DNA from 3 places in the Micromonospora sp. NPDC047620 genome. Region 3 is predicted to be linked to each of the others. Evidence: predicted binding sites of a transcription regulator. Region 3 holds the regulator's gene; each other region holds the start of a gene.
The links. Region 3 encodes HrcA, which represses chaperone genes, less so after heat shock. Its sites were predicted from a motif close to GGTTNGCACNCTCNNNNNGAGNGTGCNAACC; they were not measured.
Positions count from the first base shown of each region.

Region 1: the regulator HrcA is predicted to act here: its motif matches at 1,858-1,888, upstream of groL (chaperonin GroEL).
Region 2: the regulator HrcA is predicted to act here: its motif matches at 1,509-1,539, upstream of groES (co-chaperone GroES).

Region 1 covers NZ_JBIDDG010000013.1:94,208-97,478, forward strand. Annotated here, with positions in the region: gene ACGF5C_RS17910 (GNAT family N-acetyltransferase) at 1-120, opposite strand, end outside; gene ACGF5C_RS17915 (cold-shock protein) at 329-532, shown strand; gene ACGF5C_RS17920 (hypothetical protein) at 620-1,810, shown strand; gene groL (chaperonin GroEL) at 2,086-3,271, shown strand, end outside.
Region 2 covers NZ_JBIDDG010000002.1:214,295-217,565, forward strand. Annotated here, with positions in the region: gene groL (chaperonin GroEL) at 1-990, opposite strand, end outside; gene groES (co-chaperone GroES) at 1,061-1,375, opposite strand; gene ACGF5C_RS03280 (methyltransferase domain-containing protein) at 1,625-2,809, shown strand; gene ybaK (Cys-tRNA(Pro) deacylase) at 2,860-3,271, shown strand, end outside.
Region 3 covers NZ_JBIDDG010000024.1:37,091-40,361, forward strand. Annotated here, with positions in the region: gene dnaJ (molecular chaperone DnaJ) at 1-988, opposite strand, end outside; gene hrcA (heat-inducible transcriptional repressor HrcA) at 1,062-2,084, opposite strand; gene ACGF5C_RS25525 (DUF4870 domain-containing protein) at 2,330-2,992, shown strand; gene hemW (radical SAM family heme chaperone HemW) at 3,078-3,271, opposite strand, start outside.

The DNA.
Region 1 (3,271 bases), on a different contig from region 3:
GGCGAGCATCTCCAGCCGCAGCGCCCGCATCCGGGCGGCGTCCCGGGGCCGGACCCGCCGGATCTCCGCGTGCCGGGTGCCCGCCGGCCCACGCCCAGGCCCGTCCGGCGTCCTCGTCATGCCGCATGCCTACCACAGCGACGGATGACGATGCCTCTCGATCGGAATATGCCCGATTTGGGGTCGTGCGCCGTCGTCACGCCTCGTGTAGCGTGCGATTTCGGTCACCGATTTCAGCGGCCTCCCCGACCGCCGGTTCGGTGGTCCTCCGGTGCCGGTCCGCCGGCCTCCGGGTTGTGGAACGCCGTGCAGAGTGAGGAAGTGGACCGTGGCACAGGGCACCGTGAAGTGGTTCAACGCCGAAAAGGGCTACGGCTTCATCGCCGTCGACGGCGGGCAGGACGTCTTCGTCCACTTCTCCGCGATCGAGATGGACGGCTACAAGGCGCTGGACGACGGCCAACGGGTGGAGTTCGAGATCGCCCAGGGCCAGAAGGGGCCCCAGGCCGAGCGCGTACGCGTCATCGCCTGACCCCCCCGCCCGCCGGGGCGGGGCTGCGGTGCGGGTGCCCGGGCAGGAAAGATCGTGAGCCGTTCCAGCCGTCGCTGAGGAGGGTTCATGTCCGACCAGCCGCCCCAGGCCACGCCGCCGGAAGATCCCGGCCCCGCCGCGGCCGGCGATCCGACCGCGCCGCCGCCTGGCACGACCACGCCCGCACCCTCCGGGGAGCCGGCGGTCACGCCCCCGCCCGCGACCGCGGCCGACGGCGAGCCGGGCGTCGTGCCCCCGCCGGGCGCGCAGCAACCGCAGGGGTGGGTCTTGCCGCCCACCGGCGGGTACCCGGTGGGCTCCGGCCCGTACGGCGGGCAGCCGTGGTACCCGGGCGCGCCGGTCGTGTACCCGGGGCAGCCGGTCGCGTACCCGGGGCAGCCGGTCCACGGGTGGTACCCGCCCGGCCACGGCCTCGACCCGGCCGACCCGCTGGTCACCCCGCCCGGCGGCGGCGTGAGCGGCTGGTTCGACCGGTGCGTCGGCGTGGTGCGCCGGGGTTGGAAGCCGCTGCTGCCGATCCTGCTGCTCACCCAGGTGCTGCCGGCCGTGCTGCTGTCGGTGCTCGCGCTGGTGGTCGACCCGTCGGCCCGGTGGGACGAGTCGATGGCCGACGACCCGGCCGCGCTGCCCGACACCTTCCTGGCCGACCTGGGCACCATGATGGCCGTGCTGATCGGCGGCGCCCTGCTCTTCGGCCTGGTGCAGAGCCTCGGCTGGGCCGCCGGCACCTGGGTGGTCGCGCGGCAGGCGGCCGGCCAGCCGGTGACCGTCGGCGCCGCGTTGGGCTACGGCCTGCGCCGGGCGCCGGGCCTCTGGGGCTGGACCCTGCTGATGAGCGTGATCATCGGGATCGGGGTGTGCTTCTGCGTCATTCCCGGCATCTACTTCGCCTTCGCGCTGAGCATGGCCGGCCCGGTCTACCTCTTCGAGCGGCAGCACCCGATCGGCCGCTCGTACCGGATGTTCCACGACCGGCTGGGCCTGCTGCTCGGCCGGGTGGCGCTCGTCGCGGCGGCGGTGATCGTCGGGGGCGGGGCGGCCGGCCTGGTGGAGGGCATCGGCTCGCTGCCGTTCGGCGTCACCCCGCTGGAGTCGCCGGGCACGGCGGTGGGCGCGATCGCGGTGGCGGTGCTCGGCGGCGTGCTGGGCCTGCCCATCCACCTCGCCCAACTGGTCGGCCTGGTCGTCACGTACGCCGAGCAGCGCGCCCACGAGGGGCCGGTGGACAGCGCGCGGCTGGCCGGTGAACTCGGCTGAGCGGGGCGGGCGTGCTTGCACTCGGCAGGGGAGAGTGCTAAACAAGTCATTGGCACTCGCATACCGTGAGTGCCAATGGTCGGGGCGGTAGGGCCACGGCCGCACGGGCGTCCACACGTCGGTGCGGCACATGGCCGGTCGTCGCGGGCTATCCGGCCCGGCCGAGGAGACGTCGTCGTCGCCAGGTGGCGACGTCCCCAAGGTGCGTACACCAGGCGGCCCATCCGGGACACAACCTCCGGGTGGCCCGTGAGTGTCCAGGAGGACAACGCCGTATGGCCAAGATGATCGCGTTCGACGAAGAGGCGCGCCGGGGCCTCGAGCGGGGCATGAACCAGCTCGCCGACGCCGTGAAGGTGACCCTCGGCCCCAAGGGCCGCAACGTCGTGCTCGAGAAGAAGTGGGGTGCCCCCACCATCACCAACGATGGTGTGAGCATCGCCAAGGAGATCGAGCTCGAGGACCCCTACGAGAAGATCGGCGCCGAGCTGGTCAAGGAGGTCGCCAAGAAGACCGACGACGTGGCCGGTGACGGCACGACGACGGCGACCGTCCTGGCCCAGGCCCTCGTCCGCGAGGGTCTGCGCAACGTGGCCGCCGGTGCCAACCCGATGGCCCTGAAGCGGGGCATCGAGGCCGCCGTGGCCAGCGTCTCGGAGGAGCTGTCCAAGCTCGCCAAGGACGTCGAGACCAAGGAGCAGATCGCCTCCACCGCCTCCATCTCCGCCGGTGACAGCACCGTCGGCGAGATCATCGCCGAGGCGATGGACAAGGTCGGCAAGGAAGGCGTCATCACCGTCGAGGAGAGCAACACCTTCGGCCTGGAGCTGGAGCTCACCGAGGGTATGCGCTTCGACAAGGGCTACATCTCGGCCTACTTCATGACCGACCCGGAGCGCATGGAGGCCGTCTTCGACGACCCCTACCTCCTGATCGTCAACAGCAAGATCTCGTCGGTCAAGGACCTGCTCCCGATCCTCGAGAAGGTCATGCAGTCGGGCAAGCCGCTGCTGATCATCGCCGAGGACATCGAGGGCGAGGCCCTGGCCACCCTGGTCGTCAACAAGGTCCGGGGCACCTTCAAGTCGGTCGCCGTCAAGGCGCCGGGCTTCGGTGACCGCCGCAAGGCCATGCTGGCCGACATCGCCATCCTCACCGGTGGCCAGGTCATCAGCGAGGAGGTCGGCCTCAAGCTGGACGCCGTCGGCCTCGACATGCTGGGCCGCGCCCGCAAGGTCGTGGTGACCAAGGACGAGACCACCATCGTCGACGGTGCCGGCGACGCCGAGCAGATCCAGGGCCGGGTCAACCAGATCCGGGCCGAGATCGACAAGAGCGACTCCGACTACGACCGCGAGAAGCTGCAGGAGCGGCTGGCCAAGCTGGCCGGCGGCGTCGCGGTGATCAAGGTCGGCGCGGCCACCGAGGTCGAGCTGAAGGAGCGCAAGCACCGCATCGAGG
Region 2 (3,271 bases), on a different contig from region 3:
GATCGTGGTGTTCTCCTTGTCGACCACCACGCGGCGGGCGCTGCCGAGCACCTCCAGGCCCACCTGGTCGAGCTTGTAGCCCAGCTCCGGGGCGACCAGCTCGGCGCCGGTGAGGATCGCCATGTCCTGGAGCATCGCCTTGCGGCGGTCGCCGAAGCCGGGGGCCTTGACCGCGCAGACCTTGAGGGTCTTGCGGATCGAGTTGACCACCAGGGTGGACAGCGCCTGGCCCTCGACGTCCTCGGCGATGATCAGCAGCGGCTTGCTGTCCTGGAGGACCTTCTCCAGCAGCGGCAGCAGCTCCTCGATCGCCGAGATCTTCTGGGTGGTGATCAGGATGTACGGGTCCTCCAGGACCGACTCCTGCCCCTCCACGTCGGTGACGAAGTTCGGCGAGATGAAGCCCTTGTCGAACTGGAGGCCCTCGGTGACGTCCAGCTCGGTGGTGAGCGCGGAGCCCTCCTCGACGGTGATGACACCGTCGCGGCCGACCCTCTCCATCGCCTCGGCGATCAGCTCGCCGATGGTGGCGTCCTGCGCGGAGATGGTCGCGACGTGCGCGATCGACTTCTTGTCGGCGACCTCGACCGCGCGGCCGAGCAGCGCCTCGGAGACCTTGGCGGCCGCCGCGTCGATGCCCCGCTTGAGGCCGGTCGGGTTGGCGCCGGCGGCCACGTTGCGCAGGCCCTCGCGGACCATCGCCTGGGCCAGCACGGTGGCGGTGGTGGTCCCGTCGCCGGCGACGTCGTTGGTCTTGGTCGCCACCTCCTTGACCAGCTGCGCGCCGAGGTTCTCGTACGGGTTGGTGAGCTCGATCTCCTTGGCGATGGTCACGCCGTCGTTGGTGATCGTGGGCGCACCGAATTTCTTGTCCAGGACGACGTTGCGCCCGCGCGGGCCGAGGGTCACCTTGACCGCGTCCGCGAGGGCGTTGACACCGTGCTCGAGCAGGTGCCGGGCGTCGTCCGAGAAGCTCAGGATCTTCGCCATGAATGTCCCTTCGAAGCGACGCTGCCCCGGCCCGGCGAGCCGGACCGGGGCAACGACACTGATCGGTTGCTTACTTCTCGATGACCGCGAGGACGTCGCGGGCGGAGAGCACCAGGTACTCCTCGCCGGCGTACTTGACCTCGGTGCCGCCGTACTTCGAGTAGATGACGGTGTCGCCGACCTTGACGTCAACCGGGATCCGGTTGCCCTTGTCGTCGACGCGGCCCGGGCCGACAGCGAGGACGGTGCCCTCCTGCGGCTTCTCCTTGGCGGTGTCGGGGATCACGATGCCCGACGCCGTGGTGGTCTCAGCCTCGTTCGCCTGGACCAGGATCCGGTCCTCGAGCGGCTTGATCGCAACCTTGGTCGCGGTAGTCACGGGCATACCCTCCTGGGGTACTGGTTTCGTTACCGGCCGGCGAGCCGACCAGCGTCAATCTGCCACATGCCACCGGGCGGGGCCGTCGTCGCGGGTGCCGGTCCGCCTGGCGTTCAGCGCCCAGGCCTGACGGCCCGGAAGCTGGCACCCTCGGGGTGAGAGTGCTAATCGCAGGTTATTCCTCGGCTAGCACTCCGTCAAGGAGAGTGCCAACCCGCCGGGCGGCGCGTCGGGCCGGGCGGCCAGAATGACCGCGTGGACCTCGACCAGTTCGCCGCCCTGCGTACGCCCGAGGGGTCGGTCGCGCTCGACGCGGCCGCGCGGGTGGCCGGCGGCGACCCGCTGGCCGCGGCGGCGGCGCTCCGCTCGGCCGGGATGCCGCCCGCGCTGGCGGCGGCCGCACTCACCCAGGCCGAGCTGCGCCGCCGGGCGGTCGGCAAGTTCGGGCCGGCGGCGGCGGGGATGTTCCTGACCCGGGCCGGACTGGAGCAGGCCACCCGCGGCGCCGTCGCGGCGCGGCGCGCGCGCCGGCTGCGCGCCGCCGGCGTGCGCACCCTGGCCGACCTCGGGTGCGGCCTCGGCGCGGACGCGCTCGCCGCCGCCCGGGCCGGTATCCGGGTGTACGGGGTGGAGGCCGACCCGTTGACCGCCGCGATGGCCGCCGCCAACGCGGAGGCGGCCGGGCTGGCCGAGCTGTTCACGGTGGAGTGCGGCGACGCCACGGCGTTCGACGTCAGCCGGGTCGACGGGGTGTTCTGCGACCCGGCGCGGCGGAAGGCGGGCACCGGGCGGCGGGTCTTCGACCCGAACGCCTACTCCCCGCCCTGGGACTTCGTCGTCGGCCTGGCCGCGCGGGTGCCGTACACGGTGGTGAAGGTGGCGCCCGGGATCGACCACGCGCTGATCCCCGCGGGCGCCGAGGCGGAGTGGGTGAGCGCGGACGGCGACCTGGTCGAGGCGGCGCTGTGGTGCGGCCGGCTCGCCGAGGTCCCCCGCCGGGCCACCCTGCTGCGCGGTGCCGCCGCGCACGCGCTGACCGGCTCCGGCGACGCCGAGGCGCCGGTCGGGCCGATCCGTCGCTTCCTGTACGACCCGGACCCGGCGGTGGTCCGCGCGCACCTGGTCGCGGAGCTGGCCGGTGCCCTCGGCGCGACGCTGGCCGACCCGAGCATCGCCTACCTCTACGCGGACGCCCCGGCGGCGACCCCGTTCGCCCGCCGCCTGGAGGTCACCGACGTGCTGCCGTTCTCGCTGAAGCGGCTGCGGGCGCTGCTGCGGGAGCGTCGGGTCGGGCGGGTGGAGATCCTCAAGCGCGGCTCCGCGCTGGAGCCGGAGAAGCTGCGGCGGGACCTGCGGCTGGCCGGCGACGAGGCGGCCAGCCTGGTGCTGACCCGGGTGGCCGGCGCGCCGACGGTGCTGGTCTGCCGCCCGGCCGGGTAGCCGGCCTTATCGGCTCGCGGGTCACCCGGACCCGGGTTAGCTTGACGGTCATGGCGGGACAGGGCACTCCGGCGACCGCGCTGCTGACGAAGCGGAAGATCGCCCACAGCACGCATCCGTACGACGTCTCCCCCGACGCGCCGAACTACGGCGCGCTGGTCGCGACGGCGCTGGGGGTGCCGCCGGAGCGGGTGTTCAAGTCGCTGGTCGCCGAGGTCGACGGCGCGCTGACCGTGGCGGTCGTGCCGGTCACCGGCGAGCTGGACCTCAAGGCGCTCGCCGCGGCGGTCGGCGGCAAGCGGGCCGCCATGGCCGACCGGGCGGTGGCCGAACGGGCCACCGGCTACGTGCGCGGCGGGATCAGCCCGCTCGGCCAGCGCCGGCGGCTGCCCACGGTGCTCGACTCGTCGGCGCTCGACCATGCCACCGTCTACGTCTCGGCGGGCCGGCGCGGCCTCCAGC
Region 3 (3,271 bases):
AGAGGTCGCCCCGGCCGGTGCCGCGCAGGTGCGGCACGCCCCGGGCGCGCAGCCGCAGCGTGCTGCCCGGCTGGGTGCCGGCCTTGACGTCGACCGTCTCCTCGCTGTCCAGCGTCTTGATGGTCAGCCGGGTGCCGAGGGCGGCGGCGGTCATCGGCACGGTGACCCGGCAGTGCAGGTCGTCGCCCTTGCGGGAGTAGACGTCGTGCGGCCGCTCGTGGATCTCGACGTAGAGGTCGCCGGCGGTGCCGCCGCCCGGGCCGACCTCGCCCTGCTGGGCCAGCCGGATGCGCATGCCGTCCTCGACCCCGGCGGGGATCTTGACGGTCAGCGAACGCCGGGTGCGGACGCGGCCGTCGCCGGCGCACGTCGGGCAGGGGTGCGGGATGGTGGTGCCGTAGCCCTGGCAGACGGTGCAGGGGCGGGCGGAGACCACCTGACCGAGGAAGGTGCGCTGCACCGACTGCACCTCGCCCCGGCCGCCGCACGCCTCGCAGGTGGCCAGGTGGGTGCCGGCCGCGGTGCCGGCGCCGGAGCAGGTGGTGCAGAGCACGGCGGTGTCGACGGTGATCGGCGCCTCGACGCCGAACGCGGTCTCGTTCAGGTCCAGCTCCAGCCGCAGGATCGCGTCGGCGCCCGGCCGGGTCCGCGGTCGCGGGCCCCGCGACCCGCCGGCCGCGCCGCCGAAGAACGCGTCCATGATGTCCTGGAAGCCGACGAACGGGCCGGCGCCGCCGGGGCCGCCCGGGCCGCCCGCGCCCCCGCCGCCCGGGGCGAGCGGGTCGCCGCCCAGGTCGACGATCTGCCGTTTCCGGTCGTCCGAGAGGACCTCGTACGCGGCGTTGATGTCCTTGAACTTCTCCTGTGCCTCCGGGTCCGGATTGACGTCCGGGTGGAACTGCCGCGCCAGCTTCCGGTAGGCGCGCTTGATCTCGTCGTCGGAGGCTTCCCGGCTCACCCCGAGAATGCCGTAGTAGTCCCTGGCCACTGCGTTCCGTGTCCTCATGTTCGTCTCGCGTTGCGCCGGTCGTCGGCCGGAGTCGGCCGTCGGCCCTGACTGGTCAGTTCTGGGCCAGCAGCTCGCCCACGTAGCGTGCCACGGCCCTCACCGTGGCGATGGTGCCGGGGTAGTCCATCCGGGTCGGCCCGAGCACGCCGAGCCCGGCCACGATCGTCGCGCCCGGCCCGTAGCCGGTGCTGACCACCGAGGCGGCGCGCAGGTTGTCGATCTCGTTCTCATCGCCGATCAGCACCCGGGTCGTGCTCGGCTCCGCCTCACCGATGAGCTTGAGCAGCACGACCTCCTCCTCCAACGCCTCCAGGATGGGGCGCAGCGAGCCCTGGAAGTCGAGCAGGCCGCCGCGGGTGAGGTTGGCCGTGCCGGCCAGCGCGATCCGCTCCTCGTGCCGCTCGACCAGCGTCTCCAGCAGCACGGTGGAGAGGGTGGCCATGGCCGGCCGCAGGTGCGGCACCGACTCGTCGACCAGCGCCTGCACCAGCGGCGGGGTCTCGGACAGCCGGGTGCCGACCAGCTTCTCGTTGACCAGCCGGCGCAGGTCCGTGACGTCGTCGGCGGGGATCGGCCCGGGCAGCTCGACCAGCCGCTGCTCGACCCGGCCGGTGTCGGCGATCATGACCAGCATCAGCCGGGTCGTGGAGATCGGCACCAGCTCCAGGTGGCGGACGGAGGAGCGGGCCAGGCTCGGGTACTGCACCACGGCGACCTGCCGGGTCAGCTGCGCCAGCAGCCGTACGGTGCGGTGCACCACGTCGTCGAGGTCGACCGCGCCGACCAGGAAGCGCTCGATCGCGCGGCGCTCGGCCGGGCTGAGCGGCTTGACCCTGGACAGCCGGTCCACGAAGAGCCGGTAGCCGCGGTCGGTGGGCACCCGGCCGGCGCTGGTGTGCGGCTGGCGGATGTAGCCCTCCTCCTCCAGCACGGCCATGTCGTTGCGGACGGTCGCCGGGGAGACCCCGAGCTGGTGCCGCTCGACCAGCGCCTTGCTGCCGACGGGCTCCTGCGTGGCGACGTAGTCCTCGACGATCGCGCGCAGCACGGCGAGCTTGCGGTCGTCGAGACCCATCGTTCCCCACCTCCTGTCGCACGTCGGACCTCCCGCGCCCCGAGGGGCGGGCGGGTTGCTGGCACTCGCTACAGACGAGTGCCAGTCTACGTCGACACGCCCGCCGACGCGATGATCAACCTGGGACGGCGATCCGACCGGCGCCACACCGCCCGTGGAGGCGGCGGCGCCAGAGCCGATCATCCGGACATCCCGGTCGGAGTCGCTCTGGTGCGGCCTTGCCCGCGGCCCCTACCGTGACGTCCATGACTGAACCACCTCGCCCTCCCGGAGCGGGGGACCCCGGCGACCTGCCGGACCCGGCCGCTCCGTCGGGGGTTCCCGGGCCGGCCGGCTCCGACGAACCCACCGCACCACTGTCCGGGGCACCCGGCCCGGGCGGCTATCCCCCGCCCGGCGGCTATCCGCCGCCCACCGGTGACCAACCGCCGTCGGGCGGCTACCCTCCGCCGGGTGGCTACCCGCCGCCCGGGGGCTATCCCCCGCCGGGCGGCTACCCCCCGCCGGGGGTCGGCTATCCGACCGGCGGCGGCTACGGCGCCCCCACCGGCGGCTACGCCAACAACGAGGACAAGAACTGGGCCCTGATCGCCCACTTCGGCGGCGCGGCCGGGGTGGTCGTCGGCGGCGGCCTGCTCGGCTGGGTCGCGCCGCTCATCGCGCTGATGGCCAGGGGGCAACAGTCGCCGACCGTCCGGGCGCACGCCGTCGCGGCGCTGAACTTCCAGATCACCTGGGCGGTCGTGGGCGTGCTGAGCTGGGTGCTCACCCTGATCACCTGCGGGATCCTGTTCTTCGTCCCGATGCTCGTCTGGCTGGTGCCGCTGATCTTCGGGATCGTCGCCGGGGTCAAGGCCAACGAGGGCGTGCTCTACCGCTACCCGATGGCCTACAGCTTCACCAGGTGAGCCGGGCCGGCCGTCCCCCGGCCATGCGCCGCCACACGGCGGAGGCCTGCCGCCCGCGCCACCACACGGCGGAGGCCTGCCCGCCTCAGGGCAGCAGGTCGCGGACGACCGCGTCGGCGAGCAGCCGCCCCCGCAGGGTCAGCACGGCCCGGCCCGCCGCGTGGTCGGGGCCGGCCAGCAGGCCGTCGGCGAGCGCCCGCTCGGCACCGGCCCGGCCGGCGTCGTCGAGGGCGTCCAGCGGCAGCCCGGAGGCGAGCCGCAGCCGGAGCATGACGTCCT